2 regions of the Peribacillus muralis genome follow, and region 2 is predicted to be linked to the other one. Evidence: riboswitches for the same ligand, from Rfam matches in the RefSeq annotation. Region 2 holds a riboswitch; the other holds the start of a gene.
The links. A riboswitch is a leader RNA that binds a small molecule or an ion and turns the genes downstream of it on or off. The one in region 2 is predicted to bind thiamine pyrophosphate.
Positions count from the first base shown of each region.

Region 1: it holds a riboswitch for thiamine pyrophosphate, as region 2 does, so the genes downstream of both, thiC (phosphomethylpyrimidine synthase ThiC) here and tenA (thiaminase II) in region 2, are expected to answer to the same signal.

Region 1 is NZ_CP017080.1:784,465-793,854, forward strand. Features, by position in the region: gene ABE28_RS03785 (DUF4822 domain-containing protein) at 1-624, shown strand, start outside; gene ABE28_RS03790 (nucleoside deaminase) at 914-1,366, shown strand; gene ABE28_RS03795 (hypothetical protein) at 1,649-2,107, shown strand; gene ABE28_RS03800 (histidine phosphatase family protein) at 2,370-2,903, shown strand; gene ABE28_RS03805 (HAD family hydrolase) at 3,044-3,832, shown strand; TPP riboswitch at 3,948-4,064, shown strand; gene thiC (phosphomethylpyrimidine synthase ThiC) at 4,201-5,982, shown strand; gene ABE28_RS03815 (hypothetical protein) at 5,979-6,173, shown strand; gene ABE28_RS03820 (carboxymuconolactone decarboxylase family protein) at 6,238-6,603, opposite strand; gene ABE28_RS03825 (cytochrome c oxidase assembly protein) at 6,709-7,491, opposite strand; gene ABE28_RS03830 (DUF2243 domain-containing protein) at 7,481-7,999, opposite strand; gene ABE28_RS03835 (NAD(P)H-quinone oxidoreductase) at 8,251-9,231, shown strand; gene ABE28_RS03840 (arylamine N-acetyltransferase family protein) at 9,376-9,390, shown strand, end outside.
Region 2 is NZ_CP017080.1:2,172,974-2,182,363, reverse strand. Features, by position in the region: gene ABE28_RS10660 (energy-coupling factor transporter transmembrane component T family protein) at 1-206, opposite strand, end outside; gene ABE28_RS10655 (ABC transporter ATP-binding protein) at 217-1,683, opposite strand; gene ABE28_RS10650 (ECF transporter S component) at 1,696-2,280, opposite strand; gene tenA (thiaminase II) at 2,296-2,979, opposite strand; TPP riboswitch at 3,110-3,237, opposite strand; gene ABE28_RS10640 (lytic polysaccharide monooxygenase) at 4,065-5,552, shown strand; gene ABE28_RS10635 (serine/threonine protein kinase) at 6,606-7,391, shown strand; gene ABE28_RS25010 (hypothetical protein) at 7,388-7,552, opposite strand; gene ABE28_RS10630 (HU family DNA-binding protein) at 7,717-7,989, opposite strand; gene ABE28_RS10625 (cobyric acid synthase) at 8,087-9,390, opposite strand, start outside.

The DNA.
Region 1 (9,390 bases), 1.4 Mb from region 2:
TTCATCACCAATGATGGAAAGAAGAGAATATTAATTTCAGAATCAATGAATTATCAAGCAGTTGTCGACATGGAAAAAATAAATAAAGATGTGTTCACTTATAAAAGAATGGGGAAAGATGCTGATGGCAAAGATGTAGAGGTATTCGTTGAACATATTCCGTATAAAGAAAAAGAGCTGTCTTTCACTGACCCTGACAAGCAGCTGGACACTACTACAGGGGATATTGTTAAAGACGTTGATGGGGATAAGATTTTAGGTAGCACTCTTTGGCACGGAACTAAGGTGTTGGATGAAGAAGGTAACGATGTTACGAAGGCCAATTCCAATTTTATAAGCTTGGCAAAATTTAATGACAAGACTAATGAATATGAGTTTTTCAATGCTGAGACAGGAGAAAGCCGCGGGGATTATGGCTACTTTGCTATTGTACACGACAATAAAATAAGAGCCCATGTTTCAATTGGAGATAATAAATATGGCGCCGCTCTTGAGCTTACCGAACTTAATAATAAAAAATTCACCTATAAAAGAACGGGTAAAGACAATGATGGCAAGGACATGACTGTATTCGTTGAACATGAACCTTATAAAGGCGATCTTGAACCAAAATTCACTAAATGAAGTAAGAATGGCATCTAATCAAAAAGGGAATGGATTTCTCCGTTTCCTTTTTGTTTTGATTCGAGAATAATGGGAATAAAAGACTAACTGAACTTTTGCCCATGCCATTTTCTAAATCATAGATTACAGTGGTTCTATTATTCGCCAATGCCTTTGTCAATGTCCTATGATTAATTTACCTATCTTTTAATTGGAGGCTCTTTTCGTAAAGGCTGTTGTTTTTAAAGTGGGACTATTAAGTTGATAGGAGCGGAAATCAGCTAACTAAAACATCGATGGAGGTCTTGAAATGGATAAATTCATGGAACGAGCAGTAGAATTAGCGGTGGAAAATGTTCGTGAAGGTGGTCAACCCTTCGGTGCAGTACTTGTGAGGGATAACAAGTGTGTAGCTGAAGGCGTTAATGAACTGCACAAAAGGTATGATAGTAGTGGTCATGCGGAATTACTGGCTATCCGGCGCGCGCAAGAGCAATTCCAAACGAACGATCTATCCGGTTATACCATGTATGCAAGTGGGGAGCCTTGTCCGATGTGTCTGACAGCAATGTACTTTGCTGGAATCAATAAGGTTTTTTATTGTGCTTCAGTTGAGAATGCGGAAGAAGTGGGTTTAGGGAAATCTAAAAGTATATATGAGGATTTGCAAAAGACAAAGGCAGAACGCTCACTTAAGATGATACAAATGCCTTTAACTGAAGGTCAATGCAATCCAATGAAGCTTTGGAAGGAGAAATCGTAGTATTTGGAGACCGTTGGTCAATACTTAAGGAAACAAATCCATAGGAACGATAAAAGTCCAAATTCTCAATTTTAGTCCTGGGAATTTGGTCTTTTTATTTGTATTTACAGCAAATACTTCCTGCCTTTTCCATATCGTGGTTTTGTTAATTTGAAGATGAGGCGCTAATAGCGGAAAAAAAACTGGCAGCAAAGGAAGTCATATGAGCTTGGATAAGAGTTTTTGGTAAGGAAATGAAGTGGATATATTATATAATGTTAGTGATAAAAGGAGGGTATTTAGATGGTATATAATTCGGCAGCGGAACTTTGTGAGGGTTTTGAGCAAGTGTATCCTCCAATTCACGTTCAATTGACGATGGAAATCGTCGATAAGAGATTGGGACCTGTAAAAGCGGAGGCAGAGATTGCCATCAAGCCCGTTAAGTCGAAGGGGTATCTTGAAGTGCTGGTGGAAGAGCTGGAATCGGAGCATATCTTTGCTGATGAAACTGGAAGTATTTATGGCAGCTTTGGCATTGATCAAAGCATCGAGATCTATGATGAAGTACTGGCTGTCATCCCGTTCGATGAGGTAATCGGCAAGGAGAATTGGCATGAGATAGTGGATGCCTCGATAACGGTGGAGAAGCTTAAGGAGCAGCTCGGAAAAGCCCTCAATGATTATCAATTCAGTGATTTAAGCGGGAAATATAAATTCAGGAAAAGATGTACGATCACCGAACTTCAATTCATGGGTTAATAGATTGATGGAGAAGGCAAATGCTTTCTCTTTTTTCCATTAGACGATGATATATCTCGTTCACTTGCTGTTTGCCACCCGGTGATGCTTCCTCCTTGTTAGGTAACGTGAAGAAATGGGTACCAAATAAGAGAACAGAGGGATAAAGTATTGTAATGCTAACGCTTTTATTCAATGAATGGTTCCTTATAGAGTATAAGGTATTACATATTGATTTAATGGTAGAGAGAAAAAAAGAATTTGCATGTGAAGAGGAGTACTTATGAAAATTGGATTGGTAAGGCATTTTAAGGTGTCACATGAATTCCCGACCGGGAGATCTGTGTCGGGGGATGACATGAAGCAGTGGTTTCTCGATTACGATGCTGCGGATATCATTTATGGATCGACTCCATTAGGTAAGACGGAATGGGAGGAATGCTATTGCAGTGATATGCCGAGGGCAGTCAAGACTGCGGAACATATTTATCCTGGCACGATTCACTTTATGGAGGAGCTGCGGGAAATCCCTTCCCCGCCCCTGAAAGGGAAGGTGAAGCTGCCCTTCATCCTTTGGGCCATCTGGATTCGCTGCTGCTCAGTCATGAACAAGCAAACAAGAATGGAAATTAAGATTGCAAAGCGGAGAATCAATAAAGTATTGGACGAGATATTTGCAAAGGGGGAAAGAGATATCTTGATCGTGTGTCATGCCGCACTTATGGTCTATTTAAGGAAAGAGCTGATAAGGCGGGGGTTTGGAGGTCCGAAATTCAAGCTTGCGAGCAATGGAAGGCTATATATTTTCGAAAGGTGATGAAGTATCTCCGCAAGATGATGGATTAAAGAAAGGTCCAGTCATTTTCCGAATAGTTATTCATTTTCCCATGGTTGTAGTTTATTATTGTACTAATGTAATTTTAACGAATTCCATAATGGGGAAAGAGGTTGGATGATTTGGTTAAGGCAGTATTTTTTGATTTGGATGATACGTTACTTTGGGATCAGAAAAGTGTGAAAGAGGCTTTTGTCGCCACATGTGAAGCGGCTAGTGAGAAATATGATTTACATGTCGGCGAGTTTGAGGAAGCTGTCCGAAAGGAAGCACGTGAGCTTTACTCTTCTTACGATACATATGCATTTACGCAGATGATCGGAATCAACCCTTTTGAAGGATTATGGGGTGATTTTAACGACGATCATGACGAATTCAGGAAGATGGCGGAAATTGTACCGGCTTACCGAAATGAAGCTTGGACGAGGGGCTTGAAGGCCTTGGGAATCGATGACCCTGAATTCGGGCTTGAGCTGGCAGAGCGTTTTCCTGCCGAAAGGCGTAAGAAACCGTTTATCTACGAAGAGTCCTTCCAAGTACTGGATGAATTGAAAGGGAAGTACAAATTGCTTTTGCTGACGAACGGCTCTCCAGAACTGCAAAATACGAAGCTTGAAATTACACCTGAACTGGTTCCATATTTTGATAGGATCGTCATTTCAGGAGCGTTCGGGTGCGGTAAACCGGATGCGTCCATTTTTGAGCATGCTTTGGAAATCATGGATTTGGATAAAGATGAAGTATTGATGGTCGGAGATAATTTAATGACCGATATCCTCGGGGCATCAAGAGTGGGTATAAAGTCGGTCTGGATAAACCGCGAGGATAAGGAACGGACTGAGGTGCATCCAACCTATGAAATCAGGCATTTGGCGGAGTTATTCCCCATTCTTGCGAGCTTGGAGGATTGAATTTTTGATCTCGATTGCATAATGAAGCATGGTGCTGATGCTGGAAATATTAGGACTTTGAAATGATTTACAGAATGAAACGGGTGAGATATAGTTACCCTGTATTCGATTATATTGTTCAGACTAGGGGTGTCCAATAAACGTTGGGCTGAGAGAGAAGCGCGTTAAAGCTTCTTAACCCTCAGGACCTGATCTGGTTCATACCAGCGTGGGGAAGTTAGAATCTACTAAGCATTGACGATTAAGTTGGTCAGTCCTGTAGTCATACTAACGTTAGCCAGGTCTTAAATTGGAGATCTGGCTTTTTCGTGCGAAAAATGGATTGGATTTTGTCCTTTTTAAATCAATTGAAAAGGAGAAATGAAATCATGATGGGTAATTCAGTAAACGATTTGAACGTTTCGATTATGTCCAGTTTTGCAGGAAGTAAAAAGGTGTATGTAGAGGGATCTAGACTTGATATTAAAGTTCCTATGCGCGAAATTAAGCTAAGTCCGACTACCGGGACCTTCGGTGAGGAGGAGAATCCGCCTTTACGGGTTTATGACACGAGCGGCCCCTATACGGATACAGGATATCCGGTGGATATTCATAAAGGACTCGACCCGATTAGACGCAGCTGGGTCCTGGAGCGTGAAGACGTTGAGGCATATGAAGGACGGGAAATAAAACCCGAGGATAACGGATACAAAAAAACAGGGTCAAAGTCCAATGCGGATATCTTTCCGGGATTGAAAAGGAAACCGTTACGGGCGAGGGAGGGTAGAAATGTAACCCAGCTTCATTATGCACGAAAAGGACTGATCACCCCTGAAATGGAGTTCATTTCAATTAGGGAAAATGTCGATCCCGAGTTCGTGAGAGAAGAGGTAGCGAGCGGAAGGGCGATCATTCCGGCAAATATTAACCATCCTGAAAGTGAGCCGATGATCATCGGGCGTAATTTTCACGTGAAAATAAATGCGAATATTGGAAACTCGGCCGTCAGTTCATCGATTGAAGCCGAGGTGGAGAAAATGACTTGGGCTACACGGTGGGGAGCAGACAACATCATGGACCTTTCCACAGGTAAGAATATCCATACGACACGGGAATGGATAATCAGGAATTCCCCTGTGCCAGTTGGAACGGTCCCGATTTATCAAGCTTTGGAAAAAGTGAATGGAATTGCAGAAGATTTAAATTGGGAGGTCTTTCGGGACACGTTAATCGAGCAGGCTGAGCAGGGTGTCGATTACTTCACGATACATGCTGGTGTGCTTTTGCGGTATATCCCCCTCACAGCAAAGCGGGTTACGGGAATCGTATCCAGGGGAGGGTCGATCATGGCTCAATGGTGTCTGGCCCATCACACAGAAAGCTTCCTCTATACCCATTTTGAAGAGATTTGTAAAATCATGAAGACATATGATATTTCTTTCTCATTAGGAGACGGGCTTCGTCCCGGATCGATTGCAGATGCGAATGATGAAGCACAATTCGCAGAATTGGAAACATTGGGCGAGTTGACGAAGCTTGCTTGGAAGCATGATGTTCAAGTCATGGTGGAAGGTCCTGGACATGTGCCGATGCATTTGATCAAGGAAAACATGGATAAGCAGCTGGAAGTGTGTCAAGAAGCCCCATTCTATACTTTAGGACCTTTGACAACAGACATAGCTCCTGGCTACGATCACATTACTTCGGCGATTGGTGCGGCGATGATTGGCTGGTTTGGAACGGCCATGCTCTGTTACGTAACACCGAAAGAGCATCTCGGCCTTCCGAACAAGGAAGATGTTCGAATCGGTGTCATTACCTACAAAATTGCCGCTCACGCAGCTGATCTTGCAAAAGGCCATCCGCATGCACGAAAACGTGATGATGCCCTCTCCAAGGCTAGATTCGAATTTCGGTGGAGAGATCAATTCAACCTTTCCCTCGACCCTGAAAGAGCTGTCGAATATCATGATGAAACTCTGCCGGCCGAAGGCGCCAAAACGGCACATTTCTGCTCCATGTGCGGACCTAAATTCTGCAGTATGAGAATTTCTCAGGACATACGTGATTTAGCGAAAGAAAAGGGACTCGGTTTTGAGACCGTAATCGGAGAGGGACTAAAAGAAAAAGCGAATGAGTTCAGGAAAACGGATGGAACCATCTATCAATGATTTATGAGAGAAAAAGTTCGTTGAATCGGGTCATCCAAATAAAGGTTGAAATGAAAGAGCTGGAAGCACAATTGGAGCAACTGAAGAAAGAGCTGAACATCCTTCGGGAAAGTTGCACTCATGAATTTGAAAAAAAAGATTATGTACAAAAATGCATGAAGTGTCACTTAATCGAAAGCCTGCAATGGTAGAGCCCTCTTTCCTGATTTTTCATGGATAAGGAAAAGGGATAGGACCAGTCCTATCCCTTCTTTATTATTGTTTCATCTGATTGATTTCCTGTATGCACTCCTGGATGAGGGTCACTGCCTGGCTCATGGTCGCGCCTCCTCCGAATGCCGCTGTCACCCCAATGGCTTCAAGGATTTCCTGTTCCGAACAGCCTTGATCCAGGCATCCTTTAGTATGGTAGATGATGCAGTATTCGTCTTGTGAGTAAAGACTGATTCCCAATGCAATAAGCTGTTTTTCCTTCTTGGTCAATTGACCTTCTTTAAAGCACTCTTCCGTAAAGGAATTGAATTTCTCGGCAAGATCGGGCATTTTCTCCGTAAAAACACCAATTCCAGCCTTATAATCATGAAGAGCATTTTCAGTAGAATTCCTTGCTTCAAATTCCATTTTCCATTCAGCTCCATCCTAAGTTTTATTCATCAAAAATTAGTATGAGCTAAATGAAGCCTGATTAATCAAGAAACATCGGAGTTTATTATTGACTTGCTTTCACTAAACGGCAAGTGATTCCCTCGGACGGGTGGCTTTGAACCATTGGTAGCAAAGGATGAGGATAAGTACTAGGTCAACGGCATCACCAGCATAGTACATTAACATTCCGCCACTCTCCGCCTGTTCCTTCAAGACTCCGCTTGGTGGATGGGCATATATGTATTTAGAAAGGATATCATGTCCTGCCAATGAAAGGGCGAACACGATCATCCTGAACTTGAAGCTGAGCGGGTGAGGCACAGGATCGATGTAAATCATCGAGGCAGTGAATAGATACCCTGCTGCGAATACATGAAAATGCACCAATGCATGTAAAATGATGTGGTGCTGCATTGCTCCATACAGTCCGGTTGCATAGAGAACCCATAGCCCGCCAATATTGAGAATGGAGGCAGAGATGGGATTGCTTAAAATCCGCAATGGCCAGCTTTTCAAAATTCCCGATAGGCGGCGGGCTGATTGGACATCAAGCGTCCTCAGGGCAAGGGTGATGGGGGCTGCTAGTACCAAGAAAATGGGTGCGATCATTCCAAGCAATAAATGGCCGACCATGTGTACCGTAAAGTCCATATGCGCCCGGTCGGCTATGGGGCCGACTAATGCTGAGGCTCCGCTCATGACGCCAAGAATCCAGAATAACGTGCGGGATGCGGGCCATTTTTTAAATCGGCGTCCCGAATATGCAGCAGCTCCTATATATATTACGATAAAAAACGCGATGGATACCAATAACATCGGCTCAAACCACGTACCACCATCATGAAGATGTCCATCACTGTGCATGACGGTTGTCTGCTTTCACATTAAGTATGCTGCGCCGTGTTTGGATGATCAAGACAATGCCGATCAATATCATGGTAGCTGCTGTAATGTTCCAAATCAAGTCATATGGACGTATATCGACATTGTAACGAATTTGATGGAGACCCATGAGCTTGTGCTGGACGATGCCGTCATACAATTGAAAGAAGCCTGCCCCAAGCAATACGCCCCCAGTCCACCTCTTCAGCCAAAATCCTTTTCGCCGGCGGAGATCGGCAAACATGAACAAAGACCCTACCGTTGCGAACCAACTGAGGGCATGAAATAAACCATCCGAGATCAACCCGATATTGGAAGTGGATTTGTCATAGAAGTGATGCCAATGTAATAGTTGGTGGAAGATGGCTTCATCGATGAAGGCAATCAGCCCGATGCCAAAAAGAATACCGGACCATAAATTGCGGGCCGAATAAGCATAGCGTTTTTCGGTAATGGAAAGATCCTTGTGATTTCTCGGTTTAAACTCCATTTTTATCCTCCTTCTATCGTGACTGGATTTCCTGAATATGGTTCTTATACTTTACCCTGTTTTGTAAGTTATAGACAGGTAAATGGACCTTTTATAGGGCCTTATTTATTGAGCCGTTAGATCCATATATATATACTTGGACAGGACCGAATCATTTGCGTATGGATATATTTTGGAGTAGCATAGTTTCCATCTACAAGACTAATCATTTTAATGGACGACAGCAATATAATCATAAAGGAGTGGGATGCATGAAAGCTGTAGTGGTAAAAAAACCGGGTGGTCCAGAGCAATTACAGTTTCAGGATTTTTCTATGCCTAAGCTCGAAAACGGAGAAATCTTAATAAAGGTGAAGGCTTCTGCAATCAATAGGACCGATATAGTGTCACGGGAAGGTAAATCGGGTTACACGGCCAATCCAATATTAGGGATTGAGGTTTCTGGAGAAGTAGTTGAAAAAGCGGCTGGTGCAAACATAGATATAGGGTCAAGGGTAATGGGTCTTGTGAATGGCGGCGGTTATGCGGAATATGCTGTGATGCCTGCAGACAGGGCAATGAAGATACCGGATAACCTGTCATTTGAAGAGGCGGCAGCTATACCGGAAGTATTCTTGACCGCGTACCAAACTTTATTTTGGTTAGGCGGATTAACGGATAAAGAAACCGTATTGATTCATGCAGGCGGAAGCGGTGTCGGCACGGCAGCTATCCAGCTGGCTAAGAAATTGACAAAAGCAAAGATCATCACAACAGCAGGGTCAAAGGAAAAATTGGATTTCTGTCGCTCTCTGGGAGCCGATGTTTGCATCAATTATAAAGAACAATCTTTCGATGAGGAAGTATTGAGTGCCACCAATAATCTAGGAGTGGATGTCATCCTTGATTTCATCGGTGCTTCTTATTGGGAGAAAAATCTTAACAGCATAAAAACAGATGGGCGCTGGGTATTGATCGGTATCCTTGGTGGAACCATTGTCGAAAAAGTGAACCTTATGGAACTGCTCTTGAAAAGGGTGCAATTAAAAGGCACCTTATTGACTCCCCGAAGTGATACGTATAAAAAAGAGTTGACGGAGGAGTTCGTTTCAAAAGTGATGCCGCTGTTCCTCAAAAATGAAATGAAGGCAATCGTGGACCGTGTCTTCCCTTTTACAGAAATCCAAAGGGCCCATGAACATATGGAGGCCAATAAGAACTTAGGTAAAATCATTTTGAAGGTGAATGAGTGACTTTAAGAAATGGCGGTGTTTACCTGGCCTTTACGGAAGGTTCCCTTTTTACTTTATTGCAGAAAGAATGAAATGAGGTCAGAGCTAATAAATATGTACAAAGTCGAAGCGCTTAAGCGATGCTGACTTAAGGGAGGAACTGGCATGAATGATCTGAAT
Region 2 (9,390 bases):
AAAGGGATGAACAAAAGTAACATACGTTTTATCGAATGACCTGAAAAACACAAGAGCAATAGTAAAACACCAATGGTCACATTCATCATGTAATTGGAATCATGGATGAATAATGCCACGAAGCATAACGCAATCAAAATGCATAGCTTCAAGCTTGGATTAACCTTATGAAGCCATGTTTCTGCACCTGCAAAATTCACCTGCATGCCACTCCTTCTAAAATATATATGCTTCAGGCTCCGGTAATCGGTGCTGCTGGATGACTTTTTCATCACTAATTACGCGACCATCTTCCACCGTCCAGATCCTCGTTGCGAAGTGATCGGAAATATGATCGTCATGGGTCACCATGATAACCGTCCCCCCATGGCGGCGATATTCCTCGAACCATTCCAGTAACGCAAAGGTATTTTTCGAATCTTGGCCAAAGGTAGGCTCATCCAAAAGAATGATTTGTTTGTCGGTCACGATTGAGGCAGCCACACTCAAGCGACGTTTTTGACCCATTGATAATTGAAACGGATTTTTAGCGTGATGTGTTTCCAAATGAAATACTTCAAGGAGTTCACGGACTACTTCATCTATTTCTTGCGGATGTTTTTTGTTGATTCGCAAACTGTAGGCGATTTCTTCGTATACAGAATGTGCAACGAACTGGAATTCAGGATTTTGAAACACGAAGGTCATGAAATCGGTTAGGTTTTTCACCTTTTTGATTGGTGTTCCTGCTATTTCATACTCTCCTGTCGTGTGAATAAATTGCATCAATGCATGTAATAACGTACTCTTGCCCGCTCCATTTTCGCCGTTGATGACAACCCATTCCCCCGGATAGACCTTCAGCTCCTCAACCTTGATTTTCGCTTCTTTTTTCCGAAAGCCGCCAAAACCCTGCACATGCAAAATGGGGCTGTCATCACTAACTCGGTACTCACGAGCGAGTTTATGATGTTGGATATACTCATCCCAAACTCCCGGGAACCATATTCCATATTCTTTCATTTCGTATTCATATCGAGAAAGAACGTCGTCTTTCGCACCATCTGCAATGATTTGGCCATCATCATTAAAAAGGACGATTCGTTCGATGAATTCCAAAACATGATCAATTTTATGTTCCACGATAATAATCGTCTTATCTTGTCCAATTTCCTTCAGCATGTCCCACATTTCCTTTGTTCCTCGTGGATCAAGCATAGCAGTCGGTTCATCCAGGAAAATGACTTCCGGTTCCAGCGCCAAGACAGACGCTATCGCAAGCCGCTGCTTCATCCCGCCTGATAAGGTATCGATACTTGTATGAATATTACTAAGCTTCAAACCTACCTGACTGATATAATATTGGATTTTCTCCTTCATTTCTTCCTTTGGTACTGAAAGGTTTTCCAGGACGAAGGCAATTTCCTCATCGGCAAACGGCATGCAGAACTGACTATCGGGATCTTGAAAAACGAATCCCCATGAAGCTGGGCATGTCAATTGTTCCGCCTTCATCGGAACTTCGATGGATTGTGGGATCAGCCCGCTTAAAACTTGCAATAGCGTCGACTTTCCACTTCCAGATGGCCCTAACAATAAAACCTTTTCACCTTTATCAATCGAGACGGATAGGTCCTTGAATAGCAAGGTCCCCTCGCCTGGAAACTTCAATCTTAACTTTTCGACATGAGCGATTCGTTCCAACCTCATCCACCTCTACTTCTGGTCCAGTTCGGCATAATCCTTGCTTGATACTGGACGGACAAGATTCGTTACTCCCGTTGCTTCCAACACCCGTACAAGGTAGTACGCAAACACTCCAGCAAAGAAAACCGACCCGATAAATCTAGCAATTAAAAACAATAGTAAATTCCAAACGGAGAGCGAGCCGATTTCCCCGTAGGCAAAATCCATGACGACCGATCCAAGGCAGGAAGCAATCGCCGCTAAAACGGCCACTGATAAATTGAAGTTTTTATATTTGAACGCCATGAATACCAGTTCCGCGAATAACCCTTGCACAACCCCATATAAAAGGACGGTCAACCCCCACGGAGAGCCAAGAAAGAATTCACCCGACGCTGCCGCAATTTCTGCCAACAGTGCCACACCAGGTTTTCGCAAAACCAAAAAGGCAACGGGTCCTGCCATAAACCACATTCCATAAATCAGTTGATCAAGATGTAATCCAAATGGTTTAACGGAATAATAAATCGAACCCCAAAGGATATAGACAATACCAAAAGCGACGGCAATCACGATCGTGACCAATATATCCGTTAATTTCAACCCTTTTTTCATCGTTTCAATCTCCCTTTACACTTCTAGTGTTTTCTTAGGTACCGGCCATGTTTCCATACGATAAGCCATTTCCCAAAATGAATATTCATATTGGCTGCTAAGGATGAAATGCTCTTTCATCCGTTCTTTATCTGCATCCGTTACTTTTTCAGCAATCTCATCAAGCCTTGCAATTTGTTCTTCAACTAAAGAACGGAACCACTCTCCACCGTATGCCGCAATCCATTCTTGATAAATCGGCTCATCTGGATTGCACCCTTGCAGCTTTTCACCTATTTCATAATAAAGCCAATAACATGGCAGGATAGCGGCAATTACATCTCCTAAATGTCCTGAATAAGCCACACGATACATATGGGACGTATACGCATAAGCCGTCGGAGCTGGCTTGAAGTTTACCTTCTCTTCTTCCGTGATACCCAATTTCCCGGAAAAATTTTCGTGAAGCCTCAACTCCGCTTCATACGTTCCTTGAGCATGCCCAGCAAGCCTGCTCGTTGTATGTAAATCTTCAGCCTTCACTGCACCTAAAGCTTGAACTCTGGAAAAATGAGATAAATAGTATGCATCCTGCATCACATAAAAACGAAAACACTCCAATGGCAATGTGCCATCCCCTATTCCGGTAACGAACTTGTGTTCAAAACTAGCTTCCCAAATATGATCCACCTCTTGCCGAATTACCTCTGAAAACTTCATCCTCATTACCTCCATATTTTATTTTCCAAATGAAAGATACAGGAAACACCGCCCTCTTTTTTGACAAATAAAAAACCACTTTCTTTAACGTAAGAAAGTGGTTGTAGTTGAAATAATACAAAAAAACGTATCGTCCCAGACCCCACTTCCCTACGCTGGTTTAAACCAGATCAGGTTCCAAGGGTCTTAAAGTCATTCTTTAATCTCAGCTTCTCAGGTAAAATGGGATTTACCAATAAAGCACCCCTAGTGGTACAAATTGTATATATAACTCATTTGCCTTTATATTAACATGATAAATACAATTGTCAAACAGATTAGAAAAAAATTCAAGCCGATACCTTCTTAAGTTGGATTTGCTGGATTGCACAGTTTGGCGGGTTAACAGTCAATTTGCGCTGATATGGCACGAAAAGATTTTTTTCATCATTCAATAATTTTAGGGTGGGTTTAGCGATTGTGTCTTCATTAGTAGAAGAGAACCCAAAAAAGTTAGACACTTTATTTAGGCAGTCTTGAGAGAGTGAACCCGGCAATCTATCGGGCTCATGTCTTATACTTTTACTTTGATCCGTTGATGATTGTAGTAATGGATATATCTCTGCTTAGTCAAATTCTTGAAGATACAGTAATCCTGAACTGAATGACCGCATTATCGAGACAATTTCTTTTACGCGTAATCTTGCCGATGTTCCTTTTGAACGAACGGCATTTTTCATCCTTACCAGTGACTTCAATCCTAGTTCAATCATCAAACGGGGATGGTTTTATGATTGATGTGAACACGTAGTTCTATTTATCATGGTTAGTGGCCCCTTTTTCTTTGGTTTAAGGACAAAAATGAATTTGTATCACATGAAATTAGACCTTCCATTCCATGTTTCCCCATCTCCTTTTAACCAGTTTTAAGTATACGATCTTATTACATTACAGAAAATTTATCATAAAATTCATTTTAAGTAAAAAATAACTAGAAATGCCACAATTTCATTATTATCTTTGTTATTCTATTAATTGAATTGCTTGTCTTTTTTAGATCGTTAAAGGAAGCGAGTAATTTGGAAATTGGATGAAGAGGTGATTAGATGAATTGGACAAGTACAGTGTTGAAAGGATTATTGACTGCAGGTGTTTTTGGATTGGGAGCCTGGTTGTCAGCAGAAGTTGCTTCTGCTCATGGGTACATAGAAAAACCGGCAAGCAGAGGGTATATCGGTTCATTGGAGAAGCAGGAAATAGGCTGGCAATCTGCACTAGAGAAGTATGGGCGTGTTATCGACAGTCCTCAATCCGTGGAAGGTCCGAAAGGCTTTCCGGAAGCAGGACCGGCTGACGGTCATATAGCGTCAGCTGGGGGTGGACTAGGCCAGATTGATCAGGTAATGGACCGTCAGTCCGCCGATGCCTGGAAAAAGCAGGACATGCGAGGTGGATTGAATACGTTCACATGGAAATATACAGCACCTCATGCTACTTCCATATGGCATTATTACATTACTAAAAAAGGGTGGGATCCAAATAGTCCTTTAGAGCGTTCTGATTTCGAATTGATTGGGACAGAGACTCATGATGGTACACCGGCTAGCAATAATTTGACTCATAAAATCAATGTGCCGACAGACCGGAGTGGATACCACGTCATCCTTGGCGTATGGGACGTAGCAGATACTCCAAATGCGTTCTATAATGTCATTGATGTCAATCTAATTAATGATGGTTTGGTAGATACAGAGGCCCCTTCCCTTTCTGGACCGATTGAAGTTTCTCATGTATCAGATCGAAAAGTTATGTTGAAGTGGCAGGAAGCAACCGATAATGCAGGAATCAAAGGGTATGATATTTACCGCAATGGGCAGAAAATCGGTTCAACAGCTCAGGCATTCTATACCGATACAGATGTAATGCCAGAGACGGAATATCATTATACAATCAAGGCCATTGACCTTTCAGGCAATGAAAGTGTTGCAAGCGAAGAAGTAATTGTTACAACCCTTCCGTTAACTAAAGATACGGAATCTCCTTCCGCTCCAACTGGCCTCCACACGATGAAGGTAACAGAGAGTTCCGTTAGCCTTATGTGGACTGCTTCCGAAGATAATGTAGGCGTGAAGGAATATTTGATCTACCGTGACGGAAAACAAATCGGCACTACGGTAAACACTTATTATGAAGACAAAGGATTACAGCCAGGAACCCGATACTCATATACAGTGTCTTCCCGCGATGAGGCAGAAAACCTCTCTCTCCCAAGTTCTCACCTAGAAGTTACGACGGTAAAAGATGACTCGAATGCTTCAGGAGAAAAATGGAATGCCGCCAAGGTTTATACAGCAGGGATGGTCGTTCTCTTCAATGGATATGAGTACGAGGCAAAGTATTGGACACAAGGGAACCAACCTGACTCCTCGGATGCTTGGAAACTGTTAAGTGAAGCATCGGTAGAATGGAACCCGCAAAAGCCATATTTGGGAGGTGATAAAGTCACGTATAAAGGGCATGTGTACGAAGCAAAGTGGTGGACGATGGGGAGCATCCCTGGGGCATCAGAAATTTGGATTTTAGTAGAAAAATAAGATAAGTGGATTATGAAGGTTCTCTAAACGTTGTCATATAAAAGGATTATAAGAGTATAAGTTAAACACGCCTGAAAAATAATTCTATGCGATAATTCATAATTATCCCAATAATTTCTTGTATTTACTTCGTTCGTCTTTTAGTTTTCGAACGAGAGAGTTTTTAATTGTGCAGTGCCAAGGACAGTGAAAAAGTTTTCTTTGTCACCAGACGTGTTGGTCTAAAACCTGTTCTGTACCAATCAGTGATTTAAGTGCTGCCAAGCGAGTTGAAACGCATCATCGTGAATCCGGTTATTCTAAAAAAGATGGCCTAAATGTCAAGATACGGTTGCGACTGTCCACTTGCATACAGGCCATCTATTAAAGAAAAAAATGTTAGACATGAGATGTTGCTTCGGGCTTTCTGGATTTTATTCTGGTAATATATTCTTCGCCAGTTTTGATGCCCATAAGACCCCCCCTCATTTTTTTAGCAGATCCCATCTTCCCTCAATTAAAAGTAAACTTTCATATAATGGGAATATAATCCCTTAGCCTTACCAATTAACAATTCATGGTCACCTGCATCATACTCATTTTTTGATTTGCATTCCATCCAGGAAGCGAAACAAGGTAAAAGTGCAATTTCTCGTCTCGTGCCCATCCATCTTATCACCTCCTAGACTATTATTATGAATTCACTATAGTAAAATTAAAAATCATAAAAATCCAAAAATTTCATAATATGAAATTTTCAAAAAAAACATTAATGATTATTTTAAATTGGGAGCGATCGTATAATAATTTCATATGATTACAAAATTCGGACGGTTTTTTCATGAATTGGCGTTTCTACTTTATTTTTTCATGCAATTCCCAAGTTTACTCTCCAATTTAGCCGCGAGTTTCTGGGTGACTCGTAATTTCGGGTCTTTTATAGGTGAATTCGGAACAATCATTTCTTTCATTACCTGTTTTTCTTAAATCAGTGATAAACTAGCGATGATTCATTTTGAAATTGTGTATTTTCAGATTTTAGATTATACGAAAGCGGTGAGGGAAGTTTCAATTTTGCGTACCATTAGAAAAATCTATCAATTTTTTGTGGATAAGCCCTTAAAAAAAGGAGTCGTTTTACATAACCGCTACGAAATCACTACTGTAATCGGAAAAGGAAGCTACGGTATTGTTTATCTTTGCAAGGATTGGCAAGCGAATAAAAATATCGTGATCAAACAACTGCGGAAAAGTAAACGGCGAAGCAAAAAAGAGCTTGAACGGTTCGAACATGAAATCGACATATTACATGCATTGAACCATAAAAGCATCCCAAAATTTCACGAGAAATTTACGGATGACGGGAACGTTTATTTTGTGATGGATTTCATTGAAGGAGATAATTTGGAAGACCATATTTTCTACAATCATGTAACCTTCACTGAGAAGGAATCCCTGCATTTCCTTGCTGAGCTGGCGGGATTAGTAGCTTATTTGCATGACAATGGGATTTCCCATCAAGATTTACGGATACCAAATATATTGATTCAGAACCATCATCCCATTTTGATAGACTTTGGTTTGTCTAAATGGGTCGTTTCGGCACCTATCACGGATGAACCTGTTTTGGATTTGAAACAACAGGATTTTTATGACTTGGGGGAAATACTCTTATATGTCCTTTATACGACGTATTCAGCCAATAATAAAAAGGCTCTTCCTTGGACAGAAGAGCTTTCGTTAGAAAAAGAAACGGTGCATATCCTGAAAAGGCTATTAAGCATCCAAGAGCCTTATTCGGATATCGAAGAAATTTCCATTGACCTGAAGGCTGCATTGGATTCCAAGGCATTGAATTAGCTGCTGCTGCCGCGTCCTCTTCTCTTGTAGCGGTCACTGCCGCTCAAGGGAGATCGCTTATACCCCCGGCTGCTGCTGCTGCCCCTGCGGTATTGGCCATGTCTACGTTCACTGCTTCCTTGGGATAATTGTTTGATTTTTTTCATTATTTTCTTCAACATATCTATCACCTCTTTTTTATGGATTTAAAGCCTGTTATACATTAGCCTAACATAGTCACAGTATAAACCTCATTAATATGTACTATAAGTTTTATTCATTCATTGAAGCACTTCAAAAAAAAACTGACGCCTTTACGGCGCCAGGTTTTTTCTGCGTTCATCTATTATTTTACAGCTTCTTTTAATTCTTTACCTGCTTTAAAAGCGGGTACTTTGCTTGCTGCAATTTGGATTTCTTCACCTGTTTGCGGGTTTCTTCCTGTACGGGCTGCACGATCACGTACTTCGAAAGTACCGAAACCGACTAATTGGATTTTTTCTTCTTTTGCAAGTGTAGACGTGATTGTTTCAAATAATGCATCCACCACTTTTTTTGCATCGTCTTTTGTCAATTCAGCTTGTGCTGCCACACTGCTTACTAATTCTGTTTTATTCATATGAACACCTCATCCTTTTTTTCTTAAAAAATATGTAGAGAAGACAACATAACATATCTTATATGCCTCTGTCACTTATAAAGGCTAATTAAAAGTCTCACACATCCGTAACTTCAAGTTCCAGCCATTGAAAGATGGTATCCATATCTATGTTTTCTTCCATGTGGGAGGCCAAGAGATTATAAGCCTCCTCCCGACGCTCCGAGTCACTTTGAATGTTTTCCATCACTTCATCCAACCCCTTGTTCCGTCGTATTTGGTTAACCAGTTCTCTAGTAAAATGGCGATTATGGAATATTCCATGAAGATATGTGCCGAAAACCTTATTGTCCGCCGATACGGCCCCGTCCATTCTCCCATCCTTCAATAAAAGAAAGGACTGTTCTTGTGAATCCAAAGCTGTTTGGCCTAAATGAATCTCGTAGCCGCTTAACTTCATTTCCCCTTTTAAGAACCCCGGAGCAAGTACACCTTCCATTTGCACCGTTTTCTTTTCCGCTTGGAAAATGGTTTCCAATGACAGAAGTGAAAGACCTTCTGCGTCTTCACCGCAACCTTCAACAGCATCAGGATCGAAAAGATTTGTACCGAGCATTTGAAATCCGCCGCATATCCCGGCAATGATCGTTCCATGTTTTCGAAGTTCTTTTATCGCCATATCGAATCCTGCATCTCTCATCCATTTTAAATCTTCGATCGTATTTTTTGTGCCCGGCAAAATAAGAAGGTCGGGCCTTCCTAATTCATGGATATTCCCCACAAGCCTGACGCCCACTCCCGGTTCATCGAAAAAAGGATCCACATCGGTAAAATTTGAGATGTGCGGGAATCTTAAGAACGCTACATCAATGGGGAATTCGTCCTTTTCAGTTTTTTTGAAACGCAAGGAGGATAGTGCCAGCGAATCCTCCGCTTCAATGCTCACGTCTAAATACGGAAGCACCCCGAGTACGGGAATTCCAGTTTCCTGTTGCAGCCATTCGATACCGTCGTCCAATAATTCACGAATGCCCCGAAATTTATTGATGATGATCCCTTTTACACGATTACGTTCATCATCTTCCAATAAGGCGAGTGTCCCGATGATGGACGCAAATACCCCGCCACGATCGATATCAGCCACTAAAATGACGGCGGCATCCGCAAGTTGAGCCATCCGCATATTGGCAATATCCCGGTCTTTAAGGTTAATTTCCGCAGGGCTTCCTGCTCCTTCAAGAACGATGATGTCGTATTCCTGCTGCAGTTTTTCGACTGACTTTCGAATGATCGGCATCGCCTCTTGAACAAACTGATTTCGATAGTCCATGGCATTCATATCAAGAAAATGTTTTCCGTGGACGATGACCTCCGAAACCATATCCTGCTTTGGTTTCAGCAAAATGGGATTCATATCGGAGG